Regions from separate parts of the Mycobacterium shigaense genome, predicted to be linked through region 2. Evidence: riboswitches for the same ligand, from Rfam matches in the RefSeq annotation. Region 2 holds a riboswitch; each other region holds the start of a gene.

The links. A riboswitch is a leader RNA that binds a small molecule or an ion and turns the genes downstream of it on or off. The one in region 2 is predicted to bind magnesium.
Region 1: linked by a shared signal. The riboswitch ahead of MSG_RS01170 (hypothetical protein) and the one ahead of MSG_RS19030 (PPE family protein) in region 2 are both predicted to bind magnesium.
Region 3: linked by a shared signal. The riboswitch ahead of MSG_RS10930 (Rv1535 family protein) and the one ahead of MSG_RS19030 (PPE family protein) in region 2 are both predicted to bind magnesium.

What each region holds. Positions count from the first base shown of each region.
Region 1 is NZ_AP018164.1:245,058-247,318, reverse strand. It holds gene MSG_RS01175 (NRAMP family divalent metal transporter) at 1-523, opposite strand, end outside; gene MSG_RS01170 (hypothetical protein) at 630-845, opposite strand; M-box (ykoK) riboswitch at 1,074-1,247, opposite strand; gene MSG_RS01165 (O-methyltransferase) at 1,382-2,041, shown strand; gene MSG_RS01160 (acyltransferase family protein) at 2,045-2,261, opposite strand, start outside.
Region 2 is NZ_AP018164.1:4,093,250-4,095,510, reverse strand. It holds gene MSG_RS19035 (YeiH family protein) at 1-193, opposite strand, end outside; gene MSG_RS19030 (PPE family protein) at 387-1,505, opposite strand; M-box (ykoK) riboswitch at 1,852-2,025, opposite strand; gene cysC (adenylyl-sulfate kinase) at 2,090-2,261, opposite strand, start outside.
Region 3 is NZ_AP018164.1:2,339,047-2,341,307, reverse strand. It holds gene ileS (isoleucine--tRNA ligase) at 1-311, opposite strand, end outside; gene MSG_RS10930 (Rv1535 family protein) at 633-872, opposite strand; M-box (ykoK) riboswitch at 1,157-1,326, opposite strand; gene MSG_RS10925 (nitronate monooxygenase) at 1,454-2,261, opposite strand, start outside.

The DNA of each region.
Region 1 (2,261 bases), 1.4 Mb from region 2:
CAGCGAACAGCAGCACGGCGGCGGCCGGGACCGCAACAACTTTGGGGCAACCCAGGAATCCGAGTGACATTGCGACACCGATGAATTCGGTGACAATCGTCAACGCGTTGACGATCAACAGGTCAGCGAGGCTGAAGGCGCCCCAGAACTTGCCGAAGCGCTCGAAGATGAGGCGCGCGTGGCCGACCCGGCTGACCGCACCCAAGCGCAACACCATCTCCTGGTTCACGTAAAGGACCGGGATCAGCAGCGCCAACGTCCACAGCAACGCCATGCCGTAGTTCTGCCCGGCTTGTGTGTAGGTCGCGACACCGCCCGCGTCGTTGTCGCCGACCATCACGATCAACCCCGGGCCGGTGATGACCAGCAGCGTCCGTAGTCGCCGAAGGCGGCCGGTGAAGGCGCCGTCGCCGTCGCGGCGGATGCGGCCGAACGCGCCGACGATATCGCCGGTGTGCGCCGGGTCCAAGACGGCCTGCCCCACCGCCTCGTGGGGAGTGCTTCCAGGTAGCAATGAAGTCATTTGGGTTCTCACTAACTCGAGTTGACGGGTGGCTGCGGACGGTGTTGTTCCGGCGGGCACTCAGCGGCGCGCGTCGCGTCGCCGCGCGCCGCTGAGTGCAAACGAACTACCGACGGTGATCGACGGCATCGGGCGAATGTCCACCAAGCGATGCGGTGACCACCGCAATCGGCATCCGCGATACATACAGGTTGGCCCGCTCTTGCGGAGTCAGCGCGGTCCGTGCGCACAACTTCCCCAACAGCAGTCGGCCCGCACGCAGCATCGACCTTCCGCGCAACCCGTTCATGCCGGAAACGTGATGTGTGACAACAAAAGCCATGATCTTTCCCTCTCGGAGATCCGATCGGCTCGCGTCACCCCGCGGCGTACCCGCGAAAGTTCAGGTGCCAGAAGGAATGCCGCGACCGGATCGGGATAAGACAGATTTCGGATAGGGACTATCGCCGGGACTCATCTCGTCCTCACCTCCTCGCGGCCGGGACACACGCGGGTGTCGCTACCTCACCTGTCTGAGAAGAGGCGCGGAGGAGCAGCGGAAATGCCACCGCTCGCACCCCTCTCGTCGGAGCTTTGGCACTGCACGGCGTATCTGGAGTAATTCCAGAAGCCACTTGGGCTCGACCCTTCGGTCCGGGAAGAGCTGTCCTGACCCGGGGCGTCTCTCGACGTTCGGGGTCAGTGGCCTGTATCCATGCAGACGCCTCACCTACCGAGGTGCTTGCCCAACCATGTTCGCACCGCGACCCGCCGCACGTCAAACGGCTTACCGCTCCCGTTACGTCGGCGTGATCGGGCTCACCCTCACCAGTTCGGCCACTGAGCGTGCCTTAGTTTGCGGGGCCTATCCTCGAAAATATGTCGACTACCTTGCAAGACCCCCGCGTCGCGACCGTGCTGGACCGGATGTACACCGCATCGAAAGAGCAGATGTCGCAGTTGCACGAGCGGGGCCGTGATTTCAATCGCCCGATGACCACGCGGGAGCGCGCCGAGGCGATGAGCGACTTCTACATCCCGGTGACGCCGGACGCCGGCCGGCTGCTGTACTCGCTGGTGCGGGCCACCCGCCCCGCCACCATCGTCGAATTCGGCATGTCCTTCGGTATCTCCGCCCTGCATCTGGCGGCCGGGGTGCGCGACAACGGCTCCGGGCGGGTGGTCACCACCGAGCTCAGTGAGACCAAGATCGCGGCGGCGAAGAAGACGTTCGCCGAGACGGGCCTGGACGACGTGATCACCATCCTGGAAGGCGACGCGCTGACCACGCTGGAAAGCGTTGACGGCGCAATTGATTTCGTGCTGCTGGACGGTTGGAAGGATTTGTACCTGCCCGTGATCGAGCTGTTGGAGCCCCGCCTGTCCACCGGCGCGTTGGTCATCGCGGACAACGCCAGCTCGGCTGACATGGCGCCGTATCTGGATCGAGTGCGCAACCAGGATAGCGGCTACGTGAGCTTCAATTTCCTCGTCCGCGACGCCGACAGCATGGAAATCAGCTGCCGCACCGGGGATTGACGCCTAACGCAGCGACTCCTCGAGCCACGGCGTCAGCCATCGCACCCCCTCGGGGGTCAGATGGACGCCGTCGCTGCGCACCTTGATGCCGTCGACCTTGGCGGTGTAGACACCGTCGGGGCATAGCTTTTTGTTGAGGTCCAGGATCTGCACGCCCGGGTGTTGCGCAACGGTGTTGCGCAGCATGGTGTTCCACTGATTGACTCGGTCCGGCTGGTCC
Region 2 (2,261 bases):
ATTCGATATCGGGCACACGCCAGTGTTCGTGCTTGGCCAGTGTGTTCCACCAGATCTGGGCGTACTTACCCAGCAGCCCCACCCCGATCAGCAGCAAGATGCCCGGCACGTAGTCCAGCGGTCGGTTGCTGGTGAAGCTCGGCTCGGCCACCGTCTCGTCGGGTTCGAGGGATCCGACATCGGTGGTGCTCATGGATTCACCACGGAATCTTCGGGAGCACGCCGGCCACCGCCAGCGCGGTGATCACCCCGGCGACCAGGGTCGCCCACCAGTCCACCGAGATTGATGCGACTCGGCCACGCCATTCGCTCACGCACGCATAGTGGCGCGCGCTGCATCGCGGACCAAGTGATTAGATCGCGGTGAATCTAGGTGGCGCTGCGCCTTATCCGGTGGACGGCCACCGCGGCACCATCGGCGGGCGGGCAAGAAACCGGTTGTCCGGAAGGACGGCACGTAGTGTCGCGTGCTCGGCCAGGGTGGCCGGCGCAATCCCGGGCATGCCGGATGCGGCTTGCGCCTGCGCGCCGATGGGGCTGGTTGCCAACGCCGGGCTGAGCGGAGCTGCCGGCGGGGCTGTCGCAGCCCAGTCGGACGGCGCCGACAAGTGTCCGATCGATGTCGCCTGTCCCAATCCTGCTGTCACCGAGGTTGCGGGACCGGAGATTTCTTGCGCGCCAGCGCCGTACGACGACGCTAGCGTTGCGAAGCTGTCCAGCGCCCCGTCGCCTACGATGCTGCTGGCGCCGTTGGTCCCGAGCGTGGATGCCGTGACGATCTGGGACGGATTGAGGGCTCCGGTCGACGTCAGCGTGTTCCAGAAGTTGGCGTTGGGATCCAGGATCGACGACGAGTTTGAGGAGGTGGCAGCGGCGGGAGACGAAAGATTCTGCAGGGTCGAGGTAATCGACGGTGCGGCTTGCGACAATGTCGCCTGCGTTTCGGTCGTCGCCGACGAGCTGGCGGCCTGAGTAACCGCGGCGACCTGTTCGTTCTGACCGCCGGAGTTGGTCGTTTGTGGTGCCGTGCTGAACGACGGCACCTTGGTGGCCGCGGCCGACTGCCCGGCGTAGCCGTACATGGCGGCAGCGTCCTGCGCCCACATTTCTCCGTAGTGGGCTTCGGTGGCCGCGATTGCTGACGCGTTCTGCCCGAATGTGTTCGACGCGACCAGCGACGCCAGCGCGGTGCGGTTGATCGCGATCGCCGCGGGGGGCACCGTCATTGCGAACGCTGTCTCGAAGGCCGAGGCGGCGGCCGTTGCCTGTTCCGCGGTCTGCTCTGCCTGCATCGCAGTCATATTCATCCACACCACATATGGCGCGGCTGCATCCGCCATGGCAAGCGACGCGGCACCACGCCAGCTTTGGCTGGTCAGGACGGAGACTGCTGACCCGTAAGGGGCCGCGTGGGAGCGCAATTCGGCTGCCAATTCGGTCCAGGCGGCTGCGGCGCGCAGCATCGATGCCGATCCCGGGCCGGCATGCATCTTGCCGGAGTTGATTTCCGAGGGGGGCCATAGTCGAGCAACATGGTCATTGCGACCGCTCCATTCTCACTGTCGTTTTGGGCCGTGTCGTGGCAGTTGTCATCGGGCTTCTCCTTGCGTCAAGCGGAATGAACCCGCGTCGGGGCGCGCGAATCCGCGCGCGTCAACGACGCGTGCTCGATAACGAAGCGGCAGTGGGCGATTCAGATGGTGGAAACGGCGAGGTGCCGAAGCGTTGCTACGGCCGATCTGGGAGGGCGACTAGCACCTGGACTGGACGTCGCTTTCACCTCCTCATGGCCATGGCGCGCGGCGCTAGTGTTGCACAAAGGAGTGATACTGCCCGACAAGCCAATTGGGCGTGGCACCCCTCTCGTCAGAGCTTTGGCACTGCACGGCGTATCCGGGCTTTTGCTCGGAAGCCACTTGGGCTCAACCCTTGTGCCGGGAAGAGCTGTCCTGACCCGTGGCGTCTTTCGACGTTCAAGGTCAGTGGCCTGTATCCATGCAGACGCCTCACCTAGCGAGGTGCATACGCGGCAATGCTGGCACCGATGCCGCGGATTCGTCAACCGCACACCGGATTCGAAACCTGTTGGTTACGTTGGTCGCGGGCTGCGCTCGTTGAGCAGATCGATGACCCGCGCGACCAGCTCGTCGATGTCGGCGTCGGTGGTGTCGATGACCAGGTCGGCGGCCTCCGGCGGCTCGTACGGCGCATCCACGCCGGTGAGGCCCTTGAGCTCGCCCCTGCGCGCCCGCGCGTACAGA
Region 3 (2,261 bases), 1.8 Mb from region 2:
CCGAAGCGGCGCTCGACCTTGTACCCGCGCATCGTGCGGTACCGCGGGACAATGTCTTTCACGTAGCCGGTCAGCAGATGCCCGTAATGCGGCAGCCCGTTGGCGAACGGCGGCCCGTCGTAGAAGACGTACTCGGCGGCGCCGGCGCGGCGCGCGATGCTGGCCCGGAAGGTGTCGTCGCCGGCCCAGTAATCGAGGACATCGAGTTCCAGGGCCGGGAAATCGGGTGACCCACCCGCGAGCTTGGGATAAGCCCTGGCGTCGGCTTCGCCAGTGATCGAGTCGGTCACGGTGCGCGTCGTCTCCTGCATGCCTACGGTCAGGCCGGGGACGACGACGCGCTACCTGCGCGAGCACCGCGGTACCACCCCGCTTGCCGCGCTCCCGCGCGGCCGCTCGATGTGGCTGTGACGGGCCTACCCGTTCGGGTCTACTTGGCCACCCCGATGGCGGAGCGGGCTGTTCTTCCGAAGGCTCCCCGGTGATGGCCGGATCGGTGCCGTTAGGGAGATTCTACGTAAGCGCCGCAAATCAATCGCGAGGGGCTCCAAGGGGTTACCCGATCGCAAACCGGGCCTGCGGTCGGATAACCCCTCGGAGCCATCGGCTGGGATCCATCCATGGTCGGTCGACTAGGCCCGAACGTCGATGAAACCGACGCGCCACAGGGCCGCGTACACGTGCCGGACCGGGATGCTCAACAGCCGGGCCGCGCCGTCCACCAGCGGGTCACCGGCGCCGAAGTGCAGGGCCTGGACAGCAGGGGCCACCTTCTTGGGCGCCGGGGCCGCAACCGGGGACGTGTCGCGCACCAGCCGCAGGTTGCGGGCGGGGGCTACGGCCACTACTTCGTCGAAGAGTACTGCGGTCATGATCGTCTCCTAACGGAACTGCAAACGGGTTCTGACTGGACTGACGTGTCCCGTCCCGTAACGGTTCCGACTCGAGAACGCCTGAGCGGCAAGTCGATTCGCGTGGAGTCAGTTAGCGCAAGGCGTCGTGCCGGAGGTCGGATTGGGACGGAAGATCGCCCGGATATCCATCCGGACTGCCACTGGAACTCATTCGTCCCTCACCTCCTCGACGGCTCGACGCGTGCGGTTGCCCGCATCTTCTGTGCGCACCGAAAGGAGTCCTGACCCGACGACGTCGGAGATCAGCACCCCTCTCGTCAGAGTTTTGGCACCACACGACGTGTCCGATTGCTCGGAAGCCACCTGGGCTCAACCCTTAAGCCGGGAGGAGCTGTCCTGACCCGGGGCGTCTTTCGACGTTCGGGGTCAGTGGCCTGTATTCGTGTGGACGCCTCGCCTAACGAGGTGCTTGGCCAAGCATGCACGACGAGCGCAACGAGGTCAATGTGACACGCGCTGTATCGGAAGAATTTTATGGATTCGCTACGTCGCGCACAGCCAACGGCCAGCTTTAGCGCCGCTGAGCTGTGCAAATGCCGCTAACCGACCAGTCCCTGCAGCCGCCCGACCGTGTCGATGAACTCCTCGACCATCTCCAGCACCACCGACCGCGTGGGCCGGACCCGGTCGAGCGAGCCGACCACCTGGCCGACGAAATAGGTCGCCAACTCGCGGGCCTGCGACCCCGGATGGGTGGCCGCCTGGTTGATGCGCACCTGCGGCTCGGTGACCAGCGCCGTCTGCAGCGGCATGCCGAGCGGGCGGGGGTTTTCCGGCCGTTCCCACTCCTCGGTCCAGGCCGTGCGCAACATTCGCGCCGGCTTGCCGGTCATCGAGCGCGACCGCACCGTGTCCGAGGACGTGGCGGCCAGGAACTTCTCCTTGACCACGGGGACCGTCTCGGCTTCTTCGGTGGTCAGCCAGACCGACCCGCACCACACGCCCTCGGCGCCCAGGGCCAGGGCGGCCGCGATCTGACGGCCGCGGGCGATACCGCCCGCCGCCACCACCGGCACGGGCGCGACCGCGTCGACGACCTCGGGCACCAGCACCATGGTCGCCACCTCGCCGGTGTGACCGCCCGCCTCGGTGCCCTGCGCGACGATCAAGTCGACGCCGGCCGCGGCGTGCCGGCGCGCATGCTCGGTGGTACCGGCCAGCGCCGCGACCACGACGTCCTTGTCGTGCGCGCGCTGAACAAGATCCGCGGGCGGCGGCCCAAGCGCACTGGCGATCAGCCGAATGTCATGTGCGAAGGCCACTTCCAGCAGGGGCTCATACCCCTTGGGCGAAATGTTGAGGCCGCCCCGTGACCGCGGCGGATCGACCGCCGGCGCCACGCCGTAC